One region of the Undibacterium sp. GrIS 1.8 genome, then DNA from elsewhere that is predicted to be linked to it. Evidence: predicted binding sites of a transcription regulator. Region 1 holds the regulator's gene; the other holds the start of a gene.
The links. Region 1 encodes LexA, which represses DNA repair genes until DNA is damaged. Its sites were predicted from a motif close to ACTGTATNNNNATACAGT; they were not measured.

Region 1 (7,792 bases):
ATGTCTTGCCAGTTTCATCGTTACGCGTTTTCGACAATAATGCCTTCAATAATATTGGCGACGTCTTCGCAACGATCTGTCACGGTTTCCAGAATCTCATAAATCGCTTTCAATTTAATCAGATTACGGACATCCGGTTCATCGCGAAATAATTTAGACATCGCGGCACGCATAACGTGATCTGCATCGGATTCTAAGCGATCAATCTCTTCACAGATCAACAAAATCTCGCGGGAGTTTTTCATGTTATTTAAGAGTCCGACCGCAGCCTTTACCTTTTCTGCGCAGGCCAGACATAACTCAGCCAAACGTTTAGCCTCTGGCGTAATCTCACGAACATCGTACAAAGAGATTGTTTGCCCAGCATCCTCCAGCAAATCCAAAATATCATCCATGCGGGTAATCAGCTGATGAATATCGTCACGATCCAAGGGTGTGATAAAGGTTTTGTGTAATAACTCAATCGTGTTGTAGGTAACTGTATCGGCCTGTTTTTCTATGCCTTCAATTGCATGTACACGGTGCTCAAGGTCATCAAAATTGGTCATCAAGGCGACCATTTCTTTGGCACCTTTAACGCATAATTCTGCATGCTGGTTAAAGAGCTCAAAAAATTTACCTTCAGTGGGCATCAATCGTCCAAACATATTGTTCTCGCTAGAAGTAAAAATACTGAAATCGCTCCAGATCAAAAAGAAGCATCTGATTAATCTGGATACTGCTAAATAGTCGTACGACTATTCGTTGTCACCGTAAATAGACAGTGAGCCTGTGTAATTATCGAACTTGGTGTATTCACCCAAAAAGGTTAAACGAACGCTACCAATAGGACCATTTCGCTGCTTACCAATAATGATTTCGGCGGTACCTTTATCTGGAGAGTCCGGGTTATAAACCTGATCACGGTAGATAAATAGAATGACGTCAGCATCTTGCTCAATCGCGCCAGACTCTCGCAAATCGGACATTACCGGACGTTTATTCGGCCTTTGCTCCAACGAACGATTGAGCTGAGAGAGTGCGATTACTGGGCACTGCAACTCTTTTGCTAAACCTTTTAAGCTGCGGGAAATTTCGGATATTTCTGTAGCACGGTTTTCACCTGCAGTGTTACCTGACATCAGTTGCAAGTAATCGATGATAATTAACCCCAATTTGCCACATTGACGTGATAAACGACGCGAGCGAGCGCGCAATTCAATTGAACTCAGCGCAGGCGTCTCATCAATATATAACTGCGCGTCGTTCATTTTTTGAATCGCATGGGTCAGGCGCGGCCAATCTTCATCCACCAATCTACCTGTACGCAATCGATGCTGATCCAAGCGACCAACCGAGCCAAGCATACGCATGGCTAATTGAGCCCCACCCATTTCCATCGAAAATACAGCTACTGGCAAACCACTTTCAATTGCGACGTTTTCACCGATATTGATCGAGAACGCCGTTTTACCCATTGATGGGCGACCTGCAACAATGATCAAATCGCCGGGTTGCAAACCGGAAGTCATTCGATCCAGATCCGTAAAGCCCGTTGGCACGCCGGTGATGTCACTAGTGTGATCGCGGTTATACAACTCATCAATTCGCTCAACCACTTGTGTCAGCAAAGGTTGAATAGCAGTGAAGCCTTGAGCGCCACGGGAGCCCTCCTCCGCGATCGCAAAGATTTTTGACTCTGCCTCATCCAGCATTTGCTTTACTTCTTTGCCTTGCGGATTAAAGGCATTACCAGCGATTTCGTCAGATACTGAAATCAATTTGCGCAAGACACCTCGGTCACGCACAATTTCGGCATAACGACGAATATTTGCGGCGGAGGGGGTATTTTGTGCCAGCGCATTTAAATACGTCAAACCACCAGCGTCGTCTGCTTTATTCAGGCCAGTCAGTGCCTCGTAAACGGTAATAACGTCGGCTGGCTTAGTCGCGTTAATCAGCTTAACAATTGCCTGAAAAATAATCCTATGGTCATATCGGTAAAAATCATCCTCGCGGATAAAGTCGGCGATTCTATCCCACGCAGCATTATCTAATAGTAAGCCACCCAAAACAGATTGCTCGGCTTCGATGGAATGTGGTGGGACTCGAATGGAATCTAATTGCGGATCGGAAGGTGCTTTCATGGCGCGCATTATACCTTTTTATTCAATATCGAAATCAACAGAACATGCCTTAATGAAATACATAAATCTGACCATTTATTACTAAGATAACAGGCACAGCCGCTATTAAAAAATAGTAAATACCATTTATGCTGCAAGCTTTAAAATACCAAATTAATTAAATCAATACCTGACTGCCAAGACTAATTGATCGCTCAATCTTAGCGACGTAAACGTTAAAAAGCCGGGCGAACCCGGCTTTTTTAAATACTATGCGACTAAAACTTAAGCGTGCTCGCCCAAGATAGCAACGGTCACATCAACAACTACGTCTGTGTGCAAAGCAACGGCAACAGAATGATCGCCAACGATCTTCAACGGACCTTGTGGCAAACGAATCTGCGCTTTTTCAACAGCAAAACCTTGCTTGGTCAATGCTTCAGCGATGTCGAAGTTGGTTACGGAACCAAACAAACGACCATCAACACCAGACTTTTGCGAGATTTGTACAGTCAAACCAGACAATTTTTCGCCTTGAGCTTGTGCTGCAGCCAAACGTGCTGCTGCTGCTTTTTCCAACTCTGCGCGTTTTGCTTCGAATTCAGCAATCGCTGAAGTTGTAGCACGGCGAGCCATACGTTGTGGGATCAAGAAGTTACGTGCGTAACCGTCTTTAACTTTAACTACATCGCCCAGATTGCCGAGATTAACGACTTTATCAATCAGAATAACTTGCATATTTTTCTCCTAGTACCTTGTCGTCAATTACGCTGTGTGCAAATCAGTGTACGGCAGCAACGCTAAGTAGCGTGCGCGTTTGATCGCTGTGTCGACTTGACGTTGGTACAAAGCTTTAGTACCTGTCAAACGTGCTGGCATGATTTTGCCGTTTTCTTGCACGAAATCTTTCAATGTATCGACGTCTTTGTAGTCAACTTGCGCTACATGTGCGGCTGTAAAGCGGCAGAATTTTTTACGCTTGAACAATGGATTTTGTTGTGGGCGCTTATTTTTCAGTTTGCTTTTGTCAAATTTTTTACCGAATGCCATTTGTGGCTCCTAATCTAGTAAATTTGTCTCGAATTCAGTAATGTGAAATACGAGACTTTTGCTGTTACGGTTCTTGCGCGACAAAAAACCTGTGAATTGCATTACAACACCTAACTCTATTTCCATAAATCGCTTTGAAATTTCTCCTGCGGCTAGCGCATTGATTTCAAAGTCGACTACACGTTGGGCATTTGCTTGCGTTTGCTTAGAGCTATGTATCAGTACCGCAGAGGCTATCGGAATTCCGGCTGGTGTAAAACGCAGCGCCGATTTTTCTACAATGCTGGCAACGACTTTAAGCTGATTCACTGATTTATGTAGCGTCCTCTAACGTGTCAATTATGCTGCTGGCGCTTCTACGCGTTGCGTTTTAGCAGCATCTTCTTTCTGAACAGATTTCATCATTGGAGATGGCGCTGTTTCAGCTTTCTTCATTTTGACTGTGAGGTGGCGCAGAACTGCATCATTGAATTTGAATGCGGTTTCCAACTCAATCAGAGTCTCAGCATCGCACTCAATGTTCATGCAAACATAATGTGCTTTTGCCAGTTTTTGAATCATGTATGCCAATTGACGACGGCCCCAATCTTCAATACGGTGTACTTGACCACTACGTGCAACAACTGTGGCTTTGTAACGCTCGATCATTGCAGGCACTTGCTCGCTTTGATCCGGATGTACGATAAATACGATTTCATAATGACGCATATATTCTCCTTGTGGACAATTTAATAGCCCGCCTCGGCGTCAAGACGAGTGCGGGAAGAGGAAAGCCCACAACTATACTGCACTTTGATAATTTACTCAATAGTTTCAATAGCTTATTACATTTACTGCTACCAATTTATGTGCAACACACCCATTGAGAGGACTTAAAAAAATTTTGAGATGAAAAAGATTTTAGGTTTATACTGTACAAAAATACAGGCTGCATATAAACCCAGTCTCACAACTACACGATTGGAATTCGATCATGCTAAAACTCACCGCTCGCCAAGAACAGATTTTAAATTTAATTAAGGACGCGATCCAAAATACTGGATTTCCGCCAACAAGAGCAGAAATTGCAAATGAATTAGGTTTTCGCTCCACCAATGCAGCGGAAGAGCATTTGCAAGCACTAGCGCGCAAAGGAGTTATTGAAATTGCTCCGGGTACCTCACGCGGCATACGATTGCTTGATTCCATACTAAGCAATGGAAGCACCAAGGCTAGGCCTAACTATATTGCTCAATTAGCGCTACCCCATCCATCACTAATGCAACTTAGTTTGCCGCTAGTTGGCAGAGTAGCGGCAGGATCTCCCATTCTTGCGCAAGAGCATGTGGACACAACCTATCAAGTTGATCCAGCCTTATTTTCAGCTATTCCAGACTACCTGCTCAAAGTGCGTGGTATGTCTATGCGTGACGCCGGTATTTTTGATGGTGATTTGCTTGCAGTAAAAAAATCTAACGAAGCAAAAAATGGACAAATCGTGATTGCCCGTATGGGGGATGATGTTACGGTTAAACGCTATAAAAAATCAGGGAATATGATCGAGCTATTAGCAGAAAATCCTGATTATCCCAATATCAAGATTAATGAACTTGACGAAGACTTTTCACTTGAAGGTTTAGCCGTTGGGCTGGTCAGAGCCTGGACTTAAGTTATGTATTACTAGGTATTGGCAGTATCAGTAAATAAAATAAAAAATTTCATCTGTCACGTCCCAACTCAATCAATATACTCCCCACAATCTTTTTGAAAAACATGATTTTACTCAATTATTGCATGGACAATTAAAATATACTCACCCATAGTATGAACGTACTCCGATTAAATGAATAAAATTTCATGTTTATCGAGCCTACTTTCATCGTCTCGACAAAAGTTAAATTGTCGGTCAATTTAATTTACTATTTTGGTAATAATTTATAAATTAGATAACCCAGAAAATCGATTATGAAAAAAATGGCCGCTAGATAACTAGTGACCATTTTACTTTCTTCAGTTTTAATCAGAGAAAACTATCTGATGAAAACCAAATTTCAGATCAGGCTCAATGCTTTACAACACCACCAACATCGACGCCACCTTCAACTTTAGTGGCCGTAGCAGCTACTAAAACTTCTTCATCAGTCAAAGCAACTGGCTGACGCTCTAAAGCAATTTCTAACACTTTATCTATCCAACGCACTGGAATGATCTCCAGCTTATTTTTGACGTTATCAGGAATCTCAGTTAAATCTTTAGCATTCTCTTCAGGAATTAAAACCGTCTTAATTCCGCCTCGATGCGCTGCCAATAATTTCTCTTTTAGACCACCGATAGGCAATACTTCACCACGCAAGGTAATCTCACCAGTCATCGCTACATCTGCACGTACCGGTATCCCGGTAAAAACAGATACCAGAGCTGTCGTCATAGCAATACCAGCGGAAGGACCATCTTTTGGCGTTGCCCCCTCTGGAACGTGAATATGAATATCACTTTTTTCAAACACATCTGGCTTAATACCCAAGCGCTTCGCACGACTGCGAACTACAGTGCGAGCAGCTTCAATCGACTCCTTCATCACATCACCTAAAGTACCGGTACGTATCACGCCACCCTTACCAGGCATTGCAACTGCTTCAATTGTCAATAAATCGCCGCCGACTTCAGTCCACGCAAGACCAACGACTTGTCCAACCTGGTTATCTTTGACCGCCACACCAAAATCGTAACGACGAACACCCAAAAACTTATCCAGATTTTTTGATGTAATCGTTGCTTTCTTCTCACTCTTTTTAAGTAAGAGCATCTTAACGACTTTGCGACAAATTTTTGATAACTCACGCTCTAAGGAACGTACCCCTGCTTCTCTAGTGTAATAACGAATAATGTCTCGAATAGCACTTTCAGCAACACTGATTTCACCATCCTTCAAACCATTATTTTTAATTTGTTTAGGAAGTAAGTAACGCTGGGCAATGCTAGCTTTTTCGTCTTCGGTATAACCCGACAAACGAATAACCTCCATACGATCCAACAAAGCTGGCGGAATGTTGTATGAATTAGAGGTCGCTACAAACATAACATCTGATAAATCGAAATCAACTTCGATGTAATGATCAGAAAAAGTATGGTTTTGTTCAGGATCTAGCACCTCAAGCAACGCAGAAGACGGGTCGCCACGGAAATCCGCCCCCATTTTATCTACTTCATCCAGTAAAAATAATGGATTACGTACTCCTACTTTCGATAAGCTTTGCAATATCTTACCGGGCATAGAACCAATATAAGTGCGTCGATGACCGCGAATCTCTGCCTCGTCACGAACACCGCCCAACGCCATACGTACAAACTTACGATTAGTAGCACGTGCAATAGATTGACCAAGAGAGGTCTTACCTACACCTGGAGGGCCGACCAAACACAATATTGGCGCTTTCAGTTTGTCAACGCGCTGTTGTACGGCAAGATATTCCAGAATACGCTCTTTGACCTTATCTAAACCAAAATGATCATCTTCCAATACTTTTTCAGCGTTAGTTAAGTCATTGTTTACCTTAGATTTTTTCTTCCAAGGTAAATTAACGATCGTGTCTATATAGTTGCGAACAACAGTTGCCTCAGCAGACATAGGAGACATCATTTTGAGCTTTTTCAACTCATTCATCGCTTTGTTATGCGCTTCTTTCGGCATCTTTGCTGCCAGAATTTTCTTTTCTAACTCATCGATGTCAGCACCTTCATCACCTTCACCGAGTTCTTTTTGAATCGCTTTTACTTGCTCATTCAAATAGTATTCACGCTGAGATTTTTCCATCTGACGCTTAACACGGCCACGGATACGCTTTTCTACTTGCAGAATGTCAAGCTCACCCTCCAATTGACCAAGCAAATGTTCTAAACGTTTGGCAACGCTAAAAATTTCCAGAATGACTTGCTTTTGCTCTAGCTTCAAAGGCAAATGTGCAGCAATTGTATCGGCCAACCGACCCGCATCATCAATTCCTGAAAGTGATGCCAAAATTTCAGGTGGGATTTTTTTATTCAGTTTTACATATTGATCAAATTGCTGAACGATTGCACGGCGCATTGCCTCTACTTCAGAGTCATCACCCTCTTCCGGCGCAACAGGAGTGAGCTCTGCTGTGAAGTGAGACTCTGTTTCAGTAATCTTGTGAATACGTGCACGCTGTGCACCCTCGACCAGCACCTTAACAGTGCCGTCTGGCAATTTCAACATTTGTAAAATATTGGCAATGCAGCCGATTTCGTAAATATCGTCAGCAGATGGCTCATCTTTTGCTGCAGCTTTTTGTGCCGCCAACATGATGCTCTTACCCTGCTCCATTGCTGCTTCCAAAGCTTTAATGGACTTTGGACGCCCCACAAATAAAGGAATAACCATGTGTGGAAACACAACCACATCGCGCAGTGGCAACAAAGGCAATTCGGTTTGTTCAGTAATTATAGAAGTTGTCATGGCGCACCTTATTCAAAATTTCTAGTATATAGATTGGCGCACTAGGCTAAATCTCAAGCCCGTCATCCGAAAAACAATAAAAAAAGCCACTCAGAGAGAAACTCCGGGTAGCTTTTCGATTGAAGCTCAATTTTATTGTGTAATTAATTGTACTGCTTATTCCAAATATCGTGGATCAATT
Region 2 (7,792 bases), on a different contig from region 1:
TTTTTGTACTTCTTGGTGTTGCTTGGCGTTGCTTGGTGTTGCTTGGTGTCGCTTAATATTACTTTGCTTTATATTTTTGAGGTTTTGTACTACGACTGTATTGAAGCTGAAATTGGATTTAAATTGCGGCAGACTCTGGCGCCGATACTGCTTTAAATTCTACCCAAAAGCTACTCCCTTTGCCTTCGGTAGTCGTAAATCCCAGTCGCCCATGCATTTTTTCTACTAAAGTTTTGGTGATGGGAAGTCCCAAGCCAGTACCACCTTGTTGCCGCGTATCGGTACCATCAGCCTGAGTAAACGGTTCAAACAAATGCGCTTGAAATGCCTTCGGTATACCGGGGCCATGATCGCTTACTTCGATGCGGTAGCTATAACTGCTACCGCTACTGTCTGACAGCGATTGATGCAATAAACGGATTTGCACTGCCTCACCTTCAGGAGAAAATTTGGCGGCATTGGACAACAGATTTGCCATAATTTGCATCAGGCGGTCATGGTCGGCCAAGATCCATGCGCTGCTGACAGCGGTACTAAATTGCAGGCTGACTTTAAGCGATAAGGCATAGGCCGCATTGGCTTCTATTGCGCTGTTAATGAGCGCAAGCAAATCGACAGGTTCTTCTTTAAAACGCATTTTACCGGACACCAATTTGTCCATATCCAGAATGTCGTTGACTAGACCAATCAGGCGAAAACTATTGCTATGCGCGATTTTAATCAGTTGCGCCGCTTTTGCTGGCAAGACGCCAGCCACACCTGCATCCAGCAAACCCAAGGAGCCGCGGATGGATGTTAGCGGTGTACGCAACTCGTGACTGACGACAGAGATAAATTCCGACTTCAGTTTATTAATGCGATGCCGTTCGCTGATGTCTTCCAGCATCCAGACAGCACCGCGCACATAATTTTCTGCCGGTAGGGCGCGCCCTGCTATGCGTGCCAAAAACGTTTCCCCGGTAATTCTTTTTACGGTCCATTCCAGCTCTACCCGTTCGTCCGCGATTAACTGCGGTATGACGCGTTGGCCAAAGGCTTGATAATCCTCTTCACCGCAATATAAGAAGCTGGTTTTAACGCCGATCATCGCTTGTGCATCTGGAAAATTACACAGTTCTGCCAGCGCCTGATTAGCGAGGATGATCACACCGTCGCTGACGAACATAATGCCAACAGGGGCGTTGTTGATCAAAATATCTAACTCACGCGCCAGCAGTTTGTAGCGGTCTTTACTGGCTTGCAGTAATTCTTGATTGATGCGCAAAGTCTCTTCGCTGACTTTTTGCTCGGTGATATCAATATGCGTGCCTTGCATGCGCAACGCGTGACCCTGCTTATCGCGCTCCACCACCCGGCCGCGTGACATGATCCATTTCCACTCACCGGACTTCGTTCTTTGCCGGAATTCGGCATGGTAATCCGTGAGCGGAATACTTTTACCTTGCGCATCAAATTGCTCTGGTGCGCGTAAGTGGTTACGCAAGGCTTGCTTGAGTTGTGAGATATCTTCAGGATGTACGCCGACCTGAGCGAAGTTGCCCCAGAGCTGCTGAAATTCTGCATATTCTTCCGGCTCATAGCCCAGCATCCTGGCGTACTCAATACTGAATTTGGTTTCTCCCGTTTGCACATTCACATCGTACAAACCCTGATTCGCCGCCTCCAGAATTAAGCGTATTTGTAGCTCGGCATTTTGCGCGCGCTGCTCTGCTTGTTTGCGCTCGGTAATGTCATTGAGGTAGCCATGCCAGAGTATGCTGCCATCGCTTAATTTTTCTGGCGTTGCGTCGCCGACGTACCAGCGCTCTTCTTCAACCACGCCAACCACACGATATTCTTGATGCCAGGGGGTGAGCATAGTGGCAGAAATATGCCCAGCCTCTCGCACTTTCATTAGATCATCGGGATGTATTTTGGCAATTACGATGCTTGCGTCATAGCGAATTTGTTCCGCAGTTACGCCATAAATAGCCGTGACTGCATCACTGACATAAGGATAACAACTACGCCCATCTGGAAAGCGCTGATATTGATAGAACATACCAGGCAGCTGCCGCGAAAAGTTAGATAACAAGGTATGGCTTTGTTTGAGCTGATCAGTCAGGCGGTGATTCTCGGTGATATCGCTGACCAGACCGATCATGCGTGCCGGCTGGCCATCGATGGTACGTTCTACCAGCGTACCGCGAGAGCGTAACCACTTCCAGTTACCATCACGGCATCGCAGGCGATGCTCGTGTTCGTATTGAGGAATTTCACCCTCCAGATATAACCTGGTCGCACGCATGGCTTCTTGCGCATCATCGGGATGCAGCCGGTCTATCCACTCATTGATGTGATTACCCAGCTCGTGTTCGGCATAACCCAGAATCTGTTTATAACTACGGGAAAAAAATGCCTCGTTGGTGAGTAAATTCCAATCCCATAAACTATCGCCCACTGCCTCCAGCAAAGTCCGCAATGAACTCGCGCTCACCAGTACACCGGTTTGTAACGATGTGCTGGTGGCGTTGGCGGCGGCCTCGCTTGATTCTGACAACGGGTCCAGACGATTGGGCATAGTGAGTTGAGTAAGGAATCAAGTAATGCGGTCAGTCATTTAAGGTGCCAACTAAGCTGTCATTTAAGCTGTCATTTCAGGCGCCAATAAAACGTATTTGTCTTTGAGCTGCCGGACAAATTCAAATACGATTTAGTTTGAAACCTGATTAAAAAAATCGTAAATGCCTTGGTCGCTCATCTTGCGCGCATTCGACAATTCGCCGCCTTTGCTCGCATACACCAGGCTGTTGTCAGCCTTTAAAACTACTGCCGCAGGAATACCTTTTTTGATCGGATTTTCGTACTGTTTTGCGATCTCCAGATTTTTATCAAACTGACCTACATCCACTTTGACCAATACAAATTTACTGGCGATCAGCGCGGCATTTTGACCTTTGATCGATTTGTCCAGTTCTAAACAATCTTTGCACCAGTTAGCGCCAAAAATCACCAGCACTTTTTTATTTGTCGCCTGCGCTGTTGCCAGAGCTTTGTTAATGTTGGCCTGCGCATCGGCGGTTTCGTCATAGGGTTGATAAGTGGCAGCAGCGCTGACGCCAAGCGTAGCAAAAGACAGGCTGAGACCAAAACAAAATGCGAGTAATTTTTTCATGAGAGTCCTCAAATAACACTGCAAAATTAGCGAGGTCAGCTACATCAGCGAAACCAGCCTAACAGCGCAGCTTGAATTGATTAAATTAATTGAACGAAATAGACAGGATCGGCAAAGCTCTCCGGTCAGACATCATGACGCAAATACCGGAATTTGTCATGGACAGGATGGACGCTGAAACAATTATGGTAGATGCTTAAAATTACAGCAACTTAAAGCGCTGACTTAGAGCAAAGATAGGCGCTGTTTTGTATGCGAGTACGTTGATAGCAGGCTCACTCAAATACTGATTTTATATACTGATGTTACATACTGATTTTATATACAGTATTTTCTTTTAAATGGATTAAAATACCTCAACGCTTGTCAGCAATAATCTCAGTAACAGCTTCAGTAATCACTTCGATAACATCATGTCCACCGCCCAGCGAAAAATTATCCATTGCGATTGTGATTGCTTTTATGCCGCAATAGAAATGCGGGACGATCCGCATCTGCGCGATAAGCCGCTGGCCGTTGGCGGCAGAGCAGATCAGCGCGGTGTGGTGGCGACTTGCAATTACGAGGCGCGGCGTTTTGGCGTGCGCTCAGCGATGCCGACCTCATTGGCGTTACGGCGCTGCCCTGATTTAATCGTGCTGCCACCAACGATGGAGAAATACCGTATCGCATCTAAAGCGATTTTGGCAATTTATCGTGACTACACCGACTTGGTCGAACCTTTATCACTGGATGAAGCGTATCTGGATGTGAGCGATTGCACGCAGCACAAAGGGAGTGCGACCCTGATTGCGCAAGAGATACGGGCGCGGATTGCAGCCACGGTGGGCATCACAGCCTCCGCCGGTGTGGCGGCGAATAAATTTCTCGCCAAAATCGCCAGCGACTGGAATAAGCCAGACGGTCAGTTTGTGGTCTTGCCAGAAGACGCAGATAGTTTTGTGGCGGAGCTACCGGTTGCCAAATTATTTGGTGTGGGCAAAGTCACGGCTGCCAAATTACATGGTCTGGGTGTGCAATATTGCCGAGATTTACGTAGCTGGTCCTTACCCGATTTGCAGCAACACTTTGGCAAGCTTGGCTATAACTTGTACCAGCTTTGTCGCGGCATTGATCATCGTAGTGTCTGCCCGGACAGCGAGCGGAAATCGGTCAGCGTAGAAGAAACCTACGCCCAGGATTTACCCGATCTGGCCGCTTGCCAAACAGAATTGCCTGCCTTATTTGCGATGTTGGTAGCGAGGATGAAACGAGTGCAAGCGGAGGACTACATACATAAGTTGTACGTCAAAATCCGCTTTGCCGATTTTCACCAGACTACCGCAGAATGTCGTGGCAGCAGCTTGGATGAAAGTAGTTTTGTCAGCTTGTTAGAGATCGCATTTGCACGCGGCCAACAACCCGTGCGCTTGCTTGGACTGGGTATGCGTTTAAGCGGCGCGGAGCAAGCGTCAACGACGGAGCAGCAATTGGTTTTGTTTGCGAATTAAATTTCTAAAAATAATATACTACCCGTTAGTATAATTAATTATCCAATTAATTACTGGCCATTAGACCAATTCCAATAAAAATTGGGGGGAGTATATTGATTAATGGGCTTATGACTGTACTAAACAACGGCAAAACAGCCTTCTGGCCAAGCCACATTCAGAGCAGAAAAATTCCCGACATTATCTACTTTTGAGCTGCGTCCAATTGCTGGAAATAGCTGTCTTCTAATTTTTGTGTATCGATTTTATTCAGCGCAAGATTGAAGGCTTTTTGAATTGCCAGCCCGCGCTCGTTGCGCTGAAAACAGATGTGCATAGAAAATTTTGCTAACTCATGAGGATAATATTCGATCCGGTTTTTGTCTGCCTGCAAACTCGGTTCCGACGCCAGCAGCTGATGCAAGACATACTTATCGATCACGATCACATCGACTCTATGCGCTAGCAATTTGCGCAGATTGCTGACATCGGAGGGTGCTGCATCGGTATCCAGCACCCGCTGTTTGACCATGGCATCAAACTCTTCTCCATTAGCGTAATCTTGCACAATACCGATTTTAATACCGCGTAAATCATTGAGCTTAGTCCATTGGAATGGTCGCTCTTTGAGATGCGCAAAACCCACTACGCTATGTCCTAACACGCCAGAAAAGTAGCAAGTTTTTTCGCGCTCTTTTAAGTAAAACGCTGGGAAATAACCCGCGTAATTAGGATCATTTAATCCCGCGTAAACGGTACGACTCCAGGGAGAATAACTAATTTTGGCGTCCATGCCGATTTGACGTGCCGCGACTTTAACGATGCCTGCGGTCAAGCCTTCTTGATGTAAACGTGAGCCTACATAAGGCGCCCACTCCAGACTGGCTAAACGCATCACTGGATTATCCGCGGCAAATATAGGCGACATCCCAAAGGCATACATCAGGATGGCAGTGACAGGAATACATCTGATCTTCAAGGCAATGACTCGGCAAAAGTGATGATGTAGTTTAGCGTAAGTTGTGCGGGTATTGCGCTAAGCTTATTCCTAAGTGTTGTGCTTTGGCAAAACATATATTTACTTCTGGCTCTGTGCTGTCAGAGCAAAAAAACAAGAGTCTTCAAAGTCAGCCAAAAACTATTTTGACTATATTAGTAATACTACGTAGCCTGAGTGAACTCGCTTCAGTAACGTTTTATTCATGTTTAAAAAATCGTGCTGGTAGCGGCAAAAAGCGTTCCGCCAGTTTGTGATAAAGCGGCGTCGGGCAGATGAATTTGGAGATTGCGCTGGCAATCACGGATGCTGACATCAGCGGCACCAACATTTGGTGACTATCCGTCATTTCCATCATGATGATGAATGAGGTCACCGGTGCGCGAGTCACACCAGATAAGTAGGCCGCCATCACCAATAATACGATCGCGCCATGGGTTGCCAAATTGGGGAATAGTGTCGCGATGTTATCGCCAATACCTGCGCCGACGGCGAGTGAGGGCGCGAAGATGCCACCGCTAATGCCGCAAACGGATGAGAGCAAGGTAGCAATCAATTTTGCTATCCCAAAATACCAGGGCAATGTGCCGCTGTCTTCCAACGTTAAGCGGGTAGATTGGTAGCCTGTGCCGAACACTAAGCCATTCGTGTAAATACCAATCAGGGCAACGATTAAACCGCAAACAGCGGCAAATAACAGCGCCCGGTTTCTGAGCAGATTCGCCAGTCGTGGCGGTAATCGTGACGATACTGATATCAATAATTGACTGAACAGACCACCAGCGCCACCGCCGATTATTCCGCATACCAAAATCGCCCAAACACCCGAGCGCCAATCAAGTTCCGCTCCGGTCGATCCAAAGTAGGTGTAATTACCCAGCAAAGATAATGAGATCAGGCCGGAGACGATCACGGTAATCAAAGTCGAGCTGTTCGCACTAAACGCATGCCGTTTACTCAGTTCTTCAATGGCAAACATAATGCCAGCCAGCGGTGTATTAAACGCCGCCGCAATCCCCGCAGCGCCACCCGCTAAAATCAGCGTCCGGCGGGCTTCAGCATTTTGAAAAGGACCACGTCCATAAAACATATGCATGATGGAAGCGCCGATTTGTACGGTGGGGCCCTCGCGCCCGATCGACGCGCCTATCGTCAACCCGCCCAAGGTCAGCAATATTTTTCCTATAGCGATACGCAATGACAGTAACTTGTTATTTTTAGCGGTATCGAGCGTATTAATGGCGGCAACCGTTTGCGGGATACCGCTTCCCTGCGATCCCGGGAAAAAACGCCTGCTCAGGTATGCCAGCAGCGCAAAACCTAGGGGCATAAAAATTAATGGAGAATAAGGCGCGGCTGTCAGTACCCAATTATTTAACTTACTGGCCTGCTCACCACCAAATGCCAAGCCGACGGCCATCGTCCCCACCAGCAAAGGACCTAAAATCCAGGCGGCGCCGCGATGCCAGATATCCACAATTCTAAAAATGAGGCTGGAAGAGAGCACCGGATAGCGCATTCTGAGGCGAGGAAATTGCATAATGGAACCTGTGACGCCTTTGGGTTGGCAGTGAAATAGAAGAGCGATATTTTTCTCAAAAATGACAGAATAAGTTTCGTCAAATTACATTTGTACAAATATAGATATGTTACACTTTAATCGCTGGAGATTTGCAATGACAAAAAAAATTGAACAAAAAAAAGACATCGTGAAAAACGCAGCAAAAGATCTAAAAAAGGTGATGGCGAAAGACAAAGCTAAACATAAACCGGAGGTGGCAGTTAGCGCCAACCTAAGGCTGGAAATTTTAAAAAAGCTTAGAATTGTTATTCGTGCAGCACAACAGCATTCGCTTTGGATAGAAAAACAATGTGGTGTAAACGGTGCGCAGTTATGGATTATTCAAGAGTTACATGAATCGACAGGTCTGCGCGTAGGTGAATTGGCGAAAAGATTGGCCATACATCAAACCACTACCAGCAATTTGTTAGATGGATTAGATAAGCGTGGCTATATCGTTAAGACACGCGATCCAAATGATCAAAGAGCCGTTGTGGTGAATTTGACAGAATCGGGAACTGGCTTACTAATGGCGGCCCCAAAACCTGCCAGAGGTTTGCTACCCGAAGCGCTCTTACAGCTAGACGATCCTTGTCTTGATGACTTGAATA

Region 2: the regulator LexA is predicted to act here: its motif matches at 3,466-3,483, upstream of dinB (DNA polymerase IV).

Annotation. Positions count from the first base shown of each region.
Region 1 covers NZ_JBEONQ010000034.1:39,967-47,758, reverse strand. Annotated here, with positions in the region: gene AAKU64_RS15730 (DUF47 domain-containing protein) at 21-647, opposite strand; gene AAKU64_RS15725 (replicative DNA helicase) at 738-2,126, opposite strand; gene rplI (50S ribosomal protein L9) at 2,391-2,843, opposite strand; gene rpsR (30S ribosomal protein S18) at 2,871-3,155, opposite strand; gene priB (primosomal replication protein N) at 3,165-3,464, opposite strand; gene rpsF (30S ribosomal protein S6) at 3,495-3,863, opposite strand; gene lexA (transcriptional repressor LexA) at 4,129-4,803, shown strand; gene lon (endopeptidase La) at 5,197-7,611, opposite strand.
Region 2 covers NZ_JBEONQ010000032.1:21,213-29,004, reverse strand. Annotated here, with positions in the region: gene AAKU64_RS15190 (PAS domain-containing protein) at 119-2,560, opposite strand; gene AAKU64_RS15185 (thioredoxin family protein) at 2,693-3,154, opposite strand; gene dinB (DNA polymerase IV) at 3,568-4,644, shown strand; gene AAKU64_RS15175 (substrate-binding periplasmic protein) at 4,829-5,602, opposite strand; gene AAKU64_RS15170 (chloride channel protein) at 5,820-7,160, opposite strand; gene AAKU64_RS15165 (MarR family winged helix-turn-helix transcriptional regulator) at 7,297-7,792, shown strand, end outside.